One region of the Bacterioplanoides pacificum genome, then DNA from elsewhere that is predicted to be linked to it. Evidence: predicted binding sites of a transcription regulator. Region 1 holds the regulator's gene; each other region holds the start of a gene.
The links. The regulator FNR, encoded in region 1, switches genes on or off when oxygen is low (the NO sensors DNR and NnrR bind a similar motif). The targets are predictions, from matches to a motif close to TTGATNTANATCAA.
Positions count from the first base shown of each region.

Region 2: the regulator FNR is predicted to act here: its motif matches at 3,037-3,050, upstream of ACFOMG_RS16745 (TraR/DksA family transcriptional regulator).
Region 3: the regulator FNR is predicted to act here: its motif matches at 2,799-2,812, upstream of narL (two-component system response regulator NarL).

Region 1 covers NZ_JBHRYB010000005.1:377,029-382,526, reverse strand. The annotation lists gene ACFOMG_RS06385 (heavy metal translocating P-type ATPase) at 1-1,738, shown strand, start outside; gene ccoS (cbb3-type cytochrome oxidase assembly protein CcoS) at 1,742-1,939, shown strand; gene ACFOMG_RS06375 (sulfite exporter TauE/SafE family protein) at 1,954-2,640, shown strand; gene fnr (fumarate/nitrate reduction transcriptional regulator Fnr) at 2,706-3,470, shown strand; gene ACFOMG_RS06365 (hypothetical protein) at 3,714-3,845, shown strand; gene ttcA (tRNA 2-thiocytidine(32) synthetase TtcA) at 3,968-4,879, shown strand; gene ACFOMG_RS06355 (hypothetical protein) at 4,887-5,390, opposite strand; gene greB (transcription elongation factor GreB) at 5,459-5,498, opposite strand, start outside.
Region 2 covers NZ_JBHRYB010000024.1:19,358-24,855, forward strand. The annotation lists gene ACFOMG_RS16725 (ATP-binding protein) at 1-1,274, opposite strand, end outside; gene ACFOMG_RS16730 (response regulator transcription factor) at 1,287-1,982, opposite strand; gene ACFOMG_RS16735 (late competence development ComFB family protein) at 2,076-2,348, opposite strand; gene ACFOMG_RS16740 (CBS domain-containing protein) at 2,451-2,873, shown strand; gene ACFOMG_RS16745 (TraR/DksA family transcriptional regulator) at 3,109-3,450, shown strand; gene ACFOMG_RS16750 (potassium channel family protein) at 3,451-4,287, opposite strand; gene ACFOMG_RS16755 (hypothetical protein) at 4,361-5,380, opposite strand.
Region 3 covers NZ_JBHRYB010000014.1:141,922-147,419, reverse strand. The annotation lists gene ric (iron-sulfur cluster repair di-iron protein) at 1-281, opposite strand, end outside; gene norR (nitric oxide reductase transcriptional regulator NorR) at 467-2,011, shown strand; gene narL (two-component system response regulator NarL) at 2,082-2,738, opposite strand; molybdenum cofactor riboswitch at 3,022-3,208, shown strand; gene moaA (GTP 3',8-cyclase MoaA) at 3,197-4,168, shown strand; gene mobA (molybdenum cofactor guanylyltransferase) at 4,170-4,724, shown strand; gene moaB (molybdenum cofactor biosynthesis protein B) at 4,721-5,257, shown strand; gene ACFOMG_RS14660 (phosphoketolase family protein) at 5,312-5,498, opposite strand, start outside.

The sequences.
Region 1 (5,498 bases):
GCTGTTCAGTGCCAGGCCCTTTTTTATCGCCGCTGTCCGTGATCTGAAAACCCGCCATCTGACGATGGATGTGCCGGTATCGCTGGCCATCTGGCTGGCCTTTGGCGCCAGCATCTGGAGTACCTTTAACCGCGGCCCGGAAGTGTATTTCGACTCCGTCTGTATGTTTACCTTCTTCCTGTTGCTGGGTCGTTATCTGGAGATGCGCGCCCGCCACCGCATGGGTAAAGCCGGTAATAATCTGCTGACACTGCTGCCGAATGTGGCCGTAAAGGTTATCGACGGTGGCGACGATCAGGTCATCAGCAGTGAAGAAATCTGCGTCGGCGATATTCTGCGGTTGCGCCCGGGTCACGCCATACCCGCCGACGGCATTGTCACCGCAGGCAAAAGTTCGGTCGATGAAGCCGCCCTCACCGGCGAATATATGCCGGTCGACAAACAAACCGGCGACACCCTGATTGGCGGTACCTTTAATGTTGAGAGCCCGATGCTGATGCGGGTTACCGCCACCGGTGCCGAAGCGCAACTTTCGACCATTATGAGACTAATGGACCGGGCGCAGCAGGAAAAACCGAAAGCCGCGCTGCTGGCCGATAAAATCGCCAGCCACTTCGTTGCCGCTGTGCTGATCATTTCCGCCAGCGTATTTTCATTCTGGGCCTGGCAGGGTGATGAGCACGCCTTCTTTATTGCCTTGTCCGTCCTGGTGGTCACCTGCCCCTGCGCCTTATCACTGGCAACGCCAACCGCTCTGACCGCCGCCACCGCCTCGTTGCGTGAAGCCGGGTTATTGATCAGTAAAGGTCACGTACTGGAAACCCTGCCACAGATCGACCGCGTGGTATTTGATAAAACCGGTACCCTGACGCTCGGCCGGCTGACGCTGTCACAGGTGATTCCGCTGCAGGGTGACGACGAAAGTCACCTGCTGCAACTGGCCGCCGGACTGGAGCAACACGCCAGTCATCCGATTGCCAAGGCGTTTCAGCACATTAGCGCAAAAGCCGCCAGCGATATTGAACAAATTCCGGCCCAGGGCATTCAGGGCCGGATTGACGGTCAGTTACTGAAGCTCGGTCATCCTGGCTTTGCCTGGCCAGCCCCCCTGCAACCGCCCGGCGACGATGGTGGCCAGTGGCTGTTACTGGCCAGCGAACACGCTCCGCTGGGCTGGATTCAGGTGAATGACTCATTACGCAAAGCCGCCACCAAGCTGGTATCCGGACTGCAGCAACGCGGCATTAAAACCGCACTGCTGACCGGTGATCCAAGCCATTCCGGGCAACGTATTGCGCAACAGCTGGGCATTGATGAACTGTCCTGTGGGGTCAGCCCGGAGCAGAAGTTACAACAGGTGGTCAGCTGGCAACAACAAGGCGAAAGGATTCTGATGGCCGGTGACGGCATTAACGATGTGCCGGTGCTGGCCGGAGCGGATGTCTCCCTGGCGGTGAATGAAGCCACCGATCTGGCCAAAACCAATGCCGATACCGTCCTCACCAATGGCCGGCTGGAAGTGCTGCTGGCCGCCATCGACGGTGCTGCGGCAACGCGTCGCATTATTCGTCAGAACATCGGTTGGGCATTACTGTATAATCTGGTCGCTTTGCCCATCGCAGCTGCCGGTCTGGTTCCTCCCTGGGCCGCCGCCATTGGTATGTCGCTCAGCTCGCTGATTGTCGTTACTAACGCCCTGCGCCTGAACCGTATCGGACGCCTGGCTAAAGAGACCTGATCCATGGATATTATTTACGTTCTGGTTCCGTTGTCGTTGCTGTTACTGGCCATCGCCATCGGTATTTTTTTCTGGGCGGTCCGCAGTGGCCAGTTCGATGATATGGAATCCCCGGCCCATAAGATCCTGTTTGACGATGACGAACCGGAAAAACCACAAGCGCCGGATCAGGCGACCGATGACACACAACCACGCTGTTAAGCGCCCCTGCGACTATGAATGAACCGTTATCACTGCTGACCGCCCTGCTGATTGGTCTGTTTGGTGCCAGCCATTGCCTGGTGATGTGCGGTGGCATCGCCGCCGCTACCGGCAACAGCAGCTTACCAGAGCGCCGCCTGGCATCACTGCTGGCGTTTAATGGTGGCCGTATCAGCTCCTATGCCGTTGCCGGTTTACTGGTCGGTGCTGCCGGCTTATGGCTGCAACAACTGCATGACAGCCTGATGCTGCTATTACGCTCACTGGCGGGGGTGATGCTGATACTGATGGGACTTTACGTCGCCCGCTGGGCCAGCTGGCTGACCCGTATCGAACGGCTGGGGCAATATCTGTGGCGTTTTTTACAACCGCAGACCGGACGTTTGTTGCAGCAGTCGTCTCTGACGGCACGCTTTGGACTCGGTATGTTATGGGGATGGTTACCCTGTGGTCTGATTTACAGCACCCTGAGCTGGGTTGCCGCTAATGGTGACCCGTTATTGGGCGCCTTAACCATGGCGACCTTTGGCCTCGGCACTCTGCCCGCGTTACTGGCCGGAGGTTTGGCCGCCGCCACCCTGAGCCGTTGGCTCAACCATCAGCTCACCCGGCAACTGGCCGGTCTGCTGTTGATTGGCTACGGCTTATGGACAGTTACTTCGGTGTGGTTACCAGTCCTTGACAGATCCATCAGTCACTAGGAGTATAGAGCCAGTTTTCGAATGACCTGGCGTTAACGCACCGGGTACTCACACCGGATATTAGTATGAAATCATCTACCGCTCCTTCGCCACTGCGTGGCACTCAGCCGCATTGTCAGACCTGCTCCCTGAATGCACTGTGTTTGCCTCTGTCGCTGAACGATAACGACATGGAACGCCTGGACGACATTATTCGTCGTGGCCGGCCGATCCAGAAAGGTCAGTTATTATTTCAGCAGGGCGAACCCTTTCAGTCAGTATTTGCGGTGCGTACCGGTGCGTTAAAAACCTACACCCTGGCATCAAACGGCGAAGAACAGATCACCGGATTCCACCTGGCCAGTGAACTGGTCGGCCTGGCGGGTTACAACAATGACTTTTATCCGCTGTCAGCGAAAGCACTGGAAACCACGACCGTGTGTGAAATTCCGCTGACCCAGCTGGATGAACTGGCCGATGAGCTGCCCGACCTGCGTAAACAGCTGATGCGCACTATGGGGACAGAAATCCGTCATGACCAGAACATGATGTTGCTGCTGAGTAAAAAGAATGCCGAAGAACGGGTGGCGTCGTTCCTGATGGATATTTCCACCCGTTATGCCCGCCGTGGCTTTTCAGCGACCCACTTCCGTCTGCCAATGTCACGGGTCGATATCAGTAATCATCTTGGTCTGGCGGTCGAAACCATCAGCAGGGTGTTTACCCGCTTCCAGAAAAACGGCCTGATCGAAACCCAGGGCAAAGAAATTATTCTGCAGGATATCGATACCCTCAATCAGCTGGCCGGGCTGGTTTCTGACGACGACTGTGGTCACAGCGACAGCAAATAACCACAGCTGTACCACTGACATTTCCCTGTTCAGGGAAATGTCAGTTTAATCAAGGCATTCTTCCCCTCTTTCTCCATTATCTGGCACAGCACCTGCGTTATATTTTTGACGACTGGTTTTTCTGGCGCTGTTTTTTGAATAAAAACTACGCAAGTCCAATCAGGCTATTCTAAGGTAACAATACAGGGACTGAACTCAGCCGGCTGATGAACGGCATTCGGTACCGTTACGAGGTATAACGCTATGGGAATCTGCACCCGGGAACTGCTGGCGCGGTTATGGAAGCGTTTTTATCACCCGCGCAGGGGCGCCAGCTGCGAACACTTTATTAATAACTACCAGCTGTTGGTGGAAGGCGTTAACCGGGTCGCCTGACAATGCCCGCCAGATGTAATCCGGCGGCTTGCGAAGGTTCCCTGAACCCTGGCTTTTTGTTATAAAGCCCTGCTTAACTCCGGCCTGCGGGCCCGCATTTCCTTCAGGAGCAGTTTCCGGCCATGCAAGACGTTGCCACTTTTGACCCACGCCAAGCCAACGAACCGGCCAGCCCGGTTGTCAGCGATCAGGAACGCAAGCAGAAAACCAACTTTAATAAGTTACAGAAACGCCTGCGCCGTAACGTCGGCAAAGCCATCGAAGATTACAACATGATTCAGGATGGCGATAAAATCATGGTCTGCCTGTCGGGTGGTAAAGACTCCTATACCATGCTCGACATCCTGATGAGTCTGCAAAAAAGCGCTCCGGTTAAGTTTGAGCTGGTCGCCGTGAATATGGACCAGAAACAGCCCGGTTTCCCTGAACATATCCTGCCTGCCTATCTGGAACAGCTGGGAGTGCCGTATCACATCGTCGAAAAAGACACCTACAGCGTGGTAAAAGAGGTCATCCCGGAAGGTAAAACCACCTGTGGTTTATGCTCCCGCCTGCGGCGTGGCACCCTGTATGGGTTTGCCGAAAAAATTGGTGCCAACAAAATTGCCCTCGGCCACCACCGCGACGACATCATCGAAACCCTGTTCCTCAATATGTTTCATGGCGGTAAATTAAAAGCGATGCCGCCTAAGCTGCTGAGCGATGACCAGAAACACGTATTAATCCGGCCACTGGCGTATTGCAAAGAAAAAGACATCGAAGCCTTTGCCACAGCCAAAGAATTTCCGATTATTCCGTGTAATTTATGTGGTTCACAGGAAAATCTGCAGCGCCAGAACATTAAACAGATGCTGGCCGCCTGGGATAAAGAACAACCTGGCCGCAGCGAAAACATTTTTGCCGCGATCAGCAATGTTGCACCGTCACAACTGGCCGACGGAGCGTTGTTTGATTTTGTCAATCTGGAGCAAAAACAACAAGGCAGTCATCTGGGCATACGCCAGACCCTGCTGGATGTGGTACACGTCGACTAACGACGCATTATTCCGGGCCAACACTGTATAACCCGGCCAGTGATAACTTATATTCTCCTGGCCGGATTAAATAAAAGGTCAACATGTAGCGTCGTTCACTGGTGAGGTTTTCTGCCCGGGCTTTTAACTGGCAATGTTGCTCGTGTAACTGTGCTCTGGGCAATTCGACTTTTACGGCCAGTTCACCTGCCAGTTCCTCAACCTGCACGGTAGAAATCGCCTGCGTTGGTGTGCCCGCCATGCCTTTACGAATCCACTGAAAAAACAGCTGGTGACGGCCACCCTGTTCCGTCCGCACGACCCGTACATAGCCCTGTCCCTCATTCGACTGCCAGGGACATACACGGGTCACCTGGTCGACCCAGGCGGGCATTTTATACACCTGTTCCAGCAACGCTTCATGACTGACCGCTGGCTGTTCAGCCGCCATAAGCGGCCAGCCAGCCAGGCCAGTACTGCACAGCAGCAGTGCCCGTAACCACGAAAGAAAAACCATCGGCTGTTTTGTCATACCGTCCTCCTGAAGGTAAGACTAGCAGCTGATTAATATTTCGTACGGTTGGTTAGCATTAAAGCCGCTCAGTGATTATCTGCCCAACGATGCCCTGCCGGCTGACCG
Region 2 (5,498 bases), on a different contig from region 1:
TTATCGGCAATCGCCAGCCCCAGGCCATAACCACGGTGGCCCTGCTGCAGCGATTCAGTACTGCGCTGACGCGCATCTTCGTGGCGCACAAACGGTCGCAATAAGTCCGCCAGCTGCGCGTCTGCCACCCCCGGACCATGGTCACGAATATTAATATGCAGGCAGTTCTGGCGGTTCTGCAGATGGATATCCACAGATGTCCCTGGCCGGGTATGTAATAACGCATTGCGGATAATATTTTCCAGCGCAGCTGCCAGCAGCGTCGGGTCGGCGAATAACTCACAATGTTGCGCCTGGGCATATAAGCGAATATCGCCATCCGGTCGTTCAAACCGGGCATCGGCAATGATATCGCGCAGCAGCTGTTCGCTATCGACCGTCTGCCACAGGCGTTTGTCCTGCTCAACTTCAAGCCGGGCCATGCCCAATAAATCACCAATCAGTTCATCCAGCCGCTGGGTTTCCAGCTCAATGCGGTCGAGGAATTCCTGCTGTTCCGCCAGCGAATCCAGGCGCGCCAGTTCCAGCGCCACCCGCAGCCGCGCCAGCGGCGAACGCAGTTCATGTGAGACATCACGCACCAGCTGTTTCTGATCCTGTAATGAACGCTCCAGCTTGCCCGCCATCTGATTAAATTCGCGGCTAAGCTCGCCGAATTCATCGCCACGGCGCTGCAGATACGCCGGAATCCGCACCGACCAGTCTCCCAGTCCCATCGCCCGCACACTGCGCTGCATCCGCCGTAACGGCTGGGTAAAATAGCCCGACAATAAGAACCCCAGCAGCGCAAACAACGCCAGTGACGCGGCAAATCCCCAGGCCAGATATTCAGGCAGATTAAACACACTCAGCGGATGGATAAATTCCACCACTAATAAATAAAAACGGCCGTCATAGCTGCTGATCGGAGCTTTAACGATAATTTCCGATCGCCCCAGCGGGTTAATCAGGGCATCGTAGGATTCCGACGACAAGGCATAATTCCGCACCACTTCCGGCACACCGGCCAGCAAGCTGATGCCACTGCTGTCAAACACATAGGCGTTAACACTGGGATGACGTTCAAAGGTCAGCAGCCATTCAATTAATAAGGGTTCGCCCCCCCGCTGCAGAATTAACTCTGCGGCCGAAATGTAACCGCCGGTAGGGGCAATCAGATTGACCGATTCATTCGACCACTCACGATAATAAGACGCCAGCAATAACGTCATCACCACCGCGACCAGACTGGTAAATAAAAAGGCGAGATAAATTTTGACAAAAATGCCGCGCATGCTGTGTGTGGCTCAGGCAACCGTTTCCGTTTCTTCCGGAGTATACATATAACCGATGCCACGTACGGTTTTTATGCGTTGCTCACCGTGGCGATTGGGGCCCAGTTTTTTGCGCAGATTACTCAGGTGCATATCCAGGCTGCGATCGTACAGGGTTAACGAACGCTGCATTGACTGCTCCGCCAGGCGGTTTTTTTCCACCACTTTACCGGCTTCACGGGCGAGTACAGTGAGAATATTAAATTCGGTCGCGGTCAGGTCGAGGGTTTCGTTGTGGCGACGTACCAGATGCTGATCCAGGTCGATGTGTAATTCATCCAGACTGATCGTGACATCGGCGACTTCAGCACTGCGATTGCGACGTAACACTGAGCGTAACCGGGCGGCCAGCTCACGTGGATTGGCAGGTTTCGGCATATAATCATCAGCGCCGATTTCCAGCCCTTCGATACGATCCATCTCATCGCCTTTGGCGGTTAACATTAATACCGGCAGATCGGAACGCTGACGAATGGCACGCAATATTTCGACACCATTCCCTCCGGGTAACATCACATCCAGAATCACCGCCTGATATTTACCGGTTAACGCCTGCTCCAGGCCATCGTTTGCGTCGTGCGCCAGCGTCACCCGGAATAACTCACGCTCCAGATAACGTTTCAGCAACGCACATAATTCGAGATCATCATCAACCAGCAGAATATTCATACGTCCCCCAAAAACAGAGCCACAGTGTCTGCAACCACTCTGTTTCAATCAAGCTCCCTGTCGACTTCTTTACGTTTTGTAAAGATTGGGCCGTTATTCGTTGTCTTCCCGGCGGTGAGCGGCAATAAATTCAATCGCCTCTTCCACCGCCGCTTTGACCCGGCGGTTAATTTCATGCAATTCATCCGGCGACATATAAAACGCCATGTCCACTTCGTAGCGGATATAACGTGGCGGTAAATGATTCAGGGCCACACAGGCAATATCAGCCAGGTAGCCGCTGTCCTGATTGCCGGGCAGGCAGCGCAGAATTTCTTCTGCCACCAGTTGTTCATAATAATTACGGATATGGTTATTGATGCTCATAAATAGGCTTCCGGCCGGTTTTTCATCATTCCTCAGCATAGCACTCAGGGGAATTCCTGCTTTACTGAAAGAAGCTGTTTATCAACTGAGCCAGGAGCTGTTATGAAACGGGTTGCCGATATTATGGTGCGTAACCTCATTACCTTGTCGCCGGATTCGGATCTGAAACAGGCTGAAGGCCTGATGGCCGAACGTCAGGTGCGCCATATTCCGGTGGTGGATGCCGATCAGGTGTTGCAGGGCCTGATCACGCAGAAGGAATTTCTCAGTGAAGCGTTCCGCATCACCGATAAATTCGGCGCCCACCAGCTGGGGACCTATCTGGCTCAGACTAAACTGGCCGACTGTATGAAAACCACCCTGACCACCGTCCGGCAGGACACCAGCCTGCGTGAAGCCGGAGAGATGTTACACAGCATGAAACAAGGCTGTCTGCTGGTAACCGATAAACATCAGCAGCTGCTGGGTATTGTGACCTCGCAGGACTTTCTTAAGCTGGCACTGGATTTATTGCCACACGACTGACACCCGCATATCTGCAACCCGGGATCACCGGCGGCGTCAGGGATAACGCTGCCGGATCGGTCGGTCATCAGCAGACTTTCAGACATACGCCGCTCCTTTGCTGCTTTACAGTTCGGCCCAACTAACAGACTGAAAAGACTAGAAGTTTTTATTTTGCCGCTCACTGATGCAGGTCAAGGGGGTTTAAATCGCGCTAAACTAAGCTGATGGTAAAAATAATATCAGGGAGCAGAAGATGAATACCGAAGCCATCAAAGCCGAGTTAGCCGCCCGCAAAGCGTTATTGCAGCAACGTGCCGATAAGGTAGAGCGCGACGCCAGTCATCGTGATGCCCCGTTATCTGCCGATTTTGCCGAACAGGCAGTGGAACGAGAAAACGACGATGTTTTAACGGCCATCGGGGCTGAGTCTCGCCATGAAATTGATCTGATTAACAAAGCACTGCAACGCCTGGAAGACGGCGAATACGGAGAATGCCAGCAGTGTGGCGGCGACATTGATGAGCTGCGCCTGGCCGCTGTGCCGTATGCCGAGTTATGTATTCTGTGTGCAGAGCAGCAGGAAGAACAGAACTGATCAGCGCTCATCCGGCGGTGGCGTTTCGTCCTGGCGACGTTGTTCCACCGCTGCGGCAATATCCAGCAGCCGGTCGAGCTTATCTTCCAGTGCTTCCATCCGTTGTGTGATTTCACTCAACCGTTCGGTATTGGACTTTTCCTCCTGGATCAGCGCTTCTTCATCCTGCTGCATAAAAAAGGATGAAAAGCTGGCCGTCAGCATGGCAAATAATGCGATCCCCATCAGGATCAGCAGTGAACCAAATAACCGCCCGGCGGTGCTGGCCGGTACGATGTCACCATAACCGACAGTCGTCACGGTCACCCAGGCCCACCAGATACCGTCAAACGGGGTGTCGACATTCGGGTCAATCACTGCCATTAACGTTCCGGCTATCACCACAATAATAAAACTGACCACCAGCATAGGGCCTAAATTATGTCGCCCCATTATTTTACGGAAGGTGCCGGAGGTATTGGCCAGCACAATAAAAATGGCCAGTAAACGTAATGTCCGCAGACCACCGGCGTGTGGCAGGGTTTCCCACAATAATGGCATCCCCGCCACCACGATCACCAGATTGGCCCAGTTATTCATCAGGTAACGTTTTTTATTATGTACCGCCAGTGTGAGCAGTAGGGTTTCACACAGGAAAAAGCTCCAGATCAGCCAGTCGGTGAAGGTGGAGACCATGATTGCCTGCTCCGCCTGGGACTCCAGATACCACTCAAGCACAATCCACATGGCGATGATAATCATCGGCCATTCGAGCATTTTCCCTAACCGGACGGCACGCGGTTTTTCATCCGGCGCGACACCGGACAAACCAATGATATTGGGTAACGCAGAAGACATGAAACCTCAGACAGCAGACAGTACAGCTCTCTGAATAATAGAGAATGACGCCCGAAAAAACAGAAAAAACGCGTTATTGCGTCATTTTTCCGGCCGCAGCCAGTAACACCTCCGGGTGAATATCAGACAATAAACGATAATTCACGCCATCCTGTACAAACTCAACCAGCGTCAGTAACGGCGCCTGTAACAACTGAGCTTTAACTCCGGAAGACAACGTCAGTGGCCGTCCGACGGACGATAACGGCAACGCACGCTCGGCAATCAGTGCCAAGGAATATTGATCATTGTAAAAGTATGCCGCTGCCTGCCCTGCGGGTCCGGCAAAATAACGGCCGGCCGGCATCTGCCACGGGCCATCGGTTAACGCCGGCTGACGCAAAGGACTGCCCAGGCGACTTTCGGCCTGAGACTGCGTTACGCCGGGCAAACGAAAGTCCCACTGGCGGCTAGCTGATAAAGCTTCCGGCCAGACGGGAAATTCAAACTCCGGCTGATTTACCCGGGTGTACCGGTTAGCCAGCGCCAGCTCGCTGCCATCGCGATAGCGAAACTGCCCTTTCACCGGCAAAGAGTAATGGTAATCGACGAATAATGCCGCGTGTTGTAAGGCCAGGTCGCTGTCCTGGGCCTGCAGTTCAACTCCCACAGCGATGCGCCCGGCCACTTTTTCCGAGGGTGTAAAAGTGCGTTCAAAATGCTGCTGATTAAACCAGTATTGATCTTCAACCGCCTGCAAATGATCGCGTTGTGTTAAACCGTCCAGGCCAGCAATGGCCAGTCGGTAGTTCGCGTCGGTCGCCAGCCGCAGTGTCTGCTGCTGCAACATCAATAACGGCTGAGTTGCACCGTCAGCCGCCCGGTTCAGCACAGCCACCTCCGCCGGTGGCCGGAAATACACCTCCAGCTGCTCAACCTGCTGGTTAAAACGCTGCTCAACAGCCGCCTGATAATGTTTGATTTTGCTCTGGTTCTGAAACGTTTTTTCGATCCAGAAACGGTGAATGCCATCACCATCACCATCGGCGCTGGCAGGCAGTGCGGCCGCCAGACTGAATAACGACATGAGGATAAACTGAAAACGCGTGACCATAACCGCCTCCGGGTATTTTTTCTGGCTCAGCCTGTCAGCGTGGCCGGAATTGTTGTTATTGGTTTTATTAATATAGTGATGGTGTTATTGATGTTGTCTTTGATGGCCAGTCACTGTA
Region 3 (5,498 bases), on a different contig from region 1:
GGCAGCTGCTCACGGTGGCGGGCGTGATAACGCTCAAGAATATGACTGATCAGCCGGGTACGTGGTTGCTCTGTCCAGTTTACCGGCGAATCCTGTTCGCTGCTCTGCAGTTGTTTCAGCGCCTCAACCAGCTGCTCGGCGTCCAGGTCCTTGCTACTCACCACCTGCGATAAACTCAGCTGACCTTCGCTGCAGAAATCAATATCCAGCTGACGTAATAACGCCGGGGCACCGGGAATCGTAGTAACAATATCGCTCAGACGACGATCCAGAATTTCCATAAACTCTCCTGACAAATACACAGATAGGTTTTAAAACAACACATCAGCGAGATACAGGAGCAAGATACAGGCCAGCCAACAAGCCCGGTTATTGCGCCGCGTCAAACCATAACGGGTACAAATAACCCGGGTTTTGATTGTAGAATTTACTTTCTGGTAATTTTCACCGTGTTATGGAATATCACATGCCCGAATATCAATTGTTGTCTGAATTAATCCGCGATGTACCAACCGGTGAACGTCTGGATGATATGGTCAAACGTATCCATGAGCGGTTTGATTGTGGTGCTGTGGTGTTATTGCAGCTACAGGGCGAGTTTTTACGCCCGGTGGCGGTTTCCGGGCTGGTTGCCGAAGCCCACGGCCGCAAATTCAGTCTGGCACAGCACCCGCGGCTGTCCGCCCTGATGACCACCCAGAACGCGATGCGTTTTCCGCCCGACAGTCCGCTGCCCGACCCTTACGACGGTTTACTGGAAAGCCACCCCGGCACGGCCTTAGCGGTACACGACTGTATGGGCAGTTGCCTGTGGCTTAACGGTGAACGCTGGGGTGCCATAACACTGGACTCGCTGACACCCGGCACCTTCGATCAGCAACGCCTGGAAAAGCTGGACAGCTACCGCCCGGTGCTGGAAACGGCCATCCATATCAGCATGATGGAAAAAGAAATACGTGCCCTGCGACGCACCCATCTGACCCATCCCACTACCCTCGCCGGCACCAGCGATGCCGACCAGGACATCATTGGTAACAGCCCGGCCATCCGGCAGATCAAAAAAGAGCTGGAAGTGGTCGCCGGTTCGGATTTACCGGTGTTATTACTGGGCGAAACCGGCGTCGGCAAAGAAGTCTTTGCCAGTTACACCCATCGCCATAGTGCCCGTGCCAGCCAGCCGATGATTTATATCAACTGCGCGGCATTACCGGAACAACTGGCAGAAAGTGAATTGTTTGGTCATGTCAAAGGCGCGTTTTCCGGCGCCACCAGCGATCGTGCCGGACGCTTCGAAAGTGCCGACAAAGGCACACTGTTTCTTGATGAAGTGGGTGAGTTACCGCTGCCGGTTCAGGCCAAGCTGTTACGGGTGTTACAGAACGGTGAAATTCAGCGCCTCGGCAGTGATAAAACCCGCCATGTGGATGTACGTTTATTAGCGGCAACCAACCGCTCGCTGAAACAGCAGATTACCGAGGGTGCCTTCCGCGCCGATTTATACCATCGCTTATCTGTCTATCCGATTCCGATTCCGCCATTGCGCGAGCGGCCTCAGGATATTGCACCACTGGCCGGTCATTTCCTCGAACTCAACCGCACCCGGCTGGGGCTGCGCAGCCTGCGCTTGTCGGCCGATGCCGAAGCGGCGTTACAACAATACAGCTGGCCGGGAAATATCCGCGAGCTGGAACACGTCATCAGCCGGGCAGCAATTAAAGCACTCAGCCGCGGTGCCCAACAGCACGATATTGTGACGCTCAATTGTCAGTTACTGGATCTCGATTTACCGCTGAGCAATCCGGCAGCATTAATGACTGACGATACAACAACGGCCGGAATCTGGTCAGAGGTACAGGGAATGGTGATGAAAGATGCGGTCAAACAGTTTCAGAAAAATCTGGTACTGCAGGAACTGCAGCGCCAGCAGGGCAGCTGGAGTAAAACCGCCCGCCAACTGGGAATGGACCCCAGCAATCTGCATAAACTGGCACAGAAACTCGGGCTGAAATAACACGCCGGCCGCCGCTGGCAATCGGCGTCGGGCCAAAGTTACATCTGGCCCAAGTTACATCTGGCCAAGGTTACGCCTTGCCTTCGGCCTGCTGATTAACCATCCAAACCGCCGCTTCGACACGCGACCGTAAGCCGAGTTTTTTCAGTAAATGTTTAACATGTACTTTGACGGTACCATCGGAAATATCCAGTTCCCGGGCAATCACTTTATTACTCATACCTTTGGCGATGCATTCCAGAATTTCCACCTCCCGTACCGTCAGTGCATCCAGCTCCGATGCCGGGCGGACAGCCGGGCGGCGGATCGCGGTAGCCAGCACCTCAGTCACGGCTTCACTGAGCACCATTTTGCCATCCACCGCTTGTTTAATCTGTTCCAGTAAAACATCCGGATCGGTATCTTTTAATAAATAACCATCCGCTCCCTGGCTGATGGCAGCCAGCACATCATCATCCGCATCAGATACCGTCAGCATAACAATCCGCGAACTGACACCACGGTCGCGTAACCGGGTAAGTGTCTGCAGACCATCCATACCCTGCATATGCAGATCCAGAATAATCAGGTCCGGCTCATTATCAGCAGCCAGATCGATTGCTTCCACACCACTTTTGGCTTCTGCAATAACCTCCAGGTCCTCTTCAAAGGCGAGTAATTGTTTCAGACCTTTGCGCAATAACGGGTGGTCATCTACCAACAAAATTGTCGATTTTTTATTGTTCATTTTCATAAACCAGTCAAGCCAAATATGGGTTCATACTAATATTCGGTAAAGTAAAGTCAATTGCCACAGAGCAAGGACTGACAGCACTGGCCGCACTTGTCTATTAATAGGTATTCCCGGTTAAACCCGCCATGCGGCGGATAATCAGCGCCTGACGTCAGCGGACGATAAAAATGACTGAGCTGAGGCGTTGCAATAATCAGCCACAGGGGAGGCCCGACTACCCACAAAGAGGCATACAGCTATCCCAGGAAGCCAATACCCGGGCTACGCTTCAGCCGTTATATTTTGCTGACGCCGAGCGGGTGTGCCTAATGCCGTTTTGTATTTAACCGGGATTTTTAACGGTGGCTGTTTTTAACAGTTGTGATTAACGGTTATGGCGCATCAGCCGTGGCAATTCTGCCACCGGGAAGCCGGGGAAACCCTGCCTCCTCCCACGTTTGGAAAGGTGTTTTATGTTAACCGACCGCTTTGCCCGGCATTTTACCTATCTGCGTTTATCACTGACCGAACGCTGTAATTTCCGCTGCAATTATTGTTTACCCGATGGCAACGACTGTGACCTGGGTGCGGATGATTTAACCCTCGGTGAAATCCGCCGGCTGGTCACCGCGTTTGCCCGCCAGGGCACCCGCAAAGTTCGCCTGACCGGCGGTGAGCCAGCGTTACGGCGTGATTTATGTGACATTATTGCATTGTGTAAAACCACCCCGGGAATTGAACAGGTCGCCCTGACAAGCAATGGCTATAACCTGAAAAAATCATTATCCGGCTGGCAACAGGCCGGGCTGGATGCGCTGAATATCAGTGTCGACAGTCTCGACCCGGCAATTTTTTCCCGTATTACCGGTGCCGACCGGCTGCACGATATTCTCAGCGGTATCGATCAGGCACTGACGATGAATTTTCATAAAATAAAACTCAACAGCGTGTTACTGCGTCAGCATAACGGTCAGTCGCTGCCGGCCTTTTTGCGTTTTATCCGCGACCGGCCGCTGTCGCTGCGATTTATTGAGTTAATGCGTACCAACGACAACACCCGGTTTTATCAGCAACAACACCTCAGTGGCGATAGTATCCGCCAACAATTATTAGCCGATGGCTGGCAGCTGCAACCACGCTCGGATACCGACGGTCCGGCGCTGGAGTATGCTCACCCGGACTATGCCGGACGAATTGGTTTAATCATGCCGTACAGCAAAGATTTCTGCAGCAGCTGTAACCGTTTACGGGTATCCAGTCAGGCAGAATTATTTTTATGTTTATTTGCCGAACAACATCAGTCGTTCCGCCATTTATTACAATCCGACGACAGCCGTGCAGTGGAAGATTTTCTGCAACAGGCGATTGTGGGGAAAAAAGAAAGTCATTTTCTGCATCAGCAAAACAGCGGCCAGACTCGTCACCTGGCCATGATAGGAGGCTGATATGGCCATACCTCCCTTCAGCGCCATTATTCTGGCCGGAGGCCAGTCCAGCCGGATGGGACGGGATAAAGCCCTGCTGTGCTGGCAGGGAATTCCGCTGTGGCAACACCAGCAAAACGTTCTGCGGCAAACCGGCTGTGATGACATTCTGTTAAGTCACCCGCAGTTTGGGGTTACCGATGTCAAACCCGGCTTCGGGCCACTGTCCGGCCTGCAGTCGCTGTTGCCTCAGTGCCGTCATCAGTGGGTGCTGGTGATTGCGGTGGATATGCCGTTACTGACCACGGCTACCCTGCATACCCTGCTGACGGCGGCGCAACAACAACCGGCGTATTACCGCAACAGCGCGTTACCCTGCGTATTACACAAAACACCGGAATTAATCCGCTACCTGGATCACCACACTCACCCGCGGGGCAAACGTTCGGTCAGCGCCCTGCTGCAGTTCTGCGAAGCCCGCGCCATTGATTGCCCGCAGCCGGACACACTGATCAATATTAATACCCCGGCACAGTGGCAGACATTAATCAGCAATCAACCTGAGAAATCATCATGAGCGATGCCACTAAACACCCGTTTTTCCCGCTTAATATCGCCATCCTGACGTTATCCGACCGCCGCAGCAGCGCCGACGACAGCAGCGGCGATCTGATTTTCAAACTGGCGCAGGATGACGGCCATACCGTTCGTGCCCGCGCCTTACTGAAACATAACCGTTACGATATCCGCGCCTGTGTCAGCAGCTGGATCGCCAGCCAGGATATTCAGGTGATTATTATTAATGGTGGTACCGGATTCTCTGCCGGCAACTGCACACCGGAAGCCATTCGTCCGTTACTGGATCAGGAAGTGGAAGGCTTCGGAGAACAGTTCCGGCAATTAAGTTTCGCCGATATCGCCAGCAGCAGCCTGCAATCACGCGCCCTGGCCGGGCTGGCCAACAACACTCTGATTGTTGCTTTGCCGGGCTCAGGAGGCGCTTGCCGGCTGGCCTGGCAAAGCTTAATTGCTCCCCAGATCGACAGCCGCACCGGCCCCTGTAATTTTGTTGCTCACCTTAAAAACAGCCCGCTTAAACCCGGCCGCTGAGGTAATCTGATGTCGCAACTCACCTGGATCCGCACGGCTATGCCCGGGTAGTCGTTATAATGCCGGGCGGATAACGTGATACGGGTCTCCGCGACCATCCACTGCCGCCCACTCTTCTTCGGTCAGCCACAGGGTCGGTTGCTGGCCACATAACTGCGCCAGCGACGCCAGCACATGGGCCCAGCTACAGGCGTTAACAAATAACAGAGTTTCGCTGTCGAGCGTGCCGCCACGATTAATA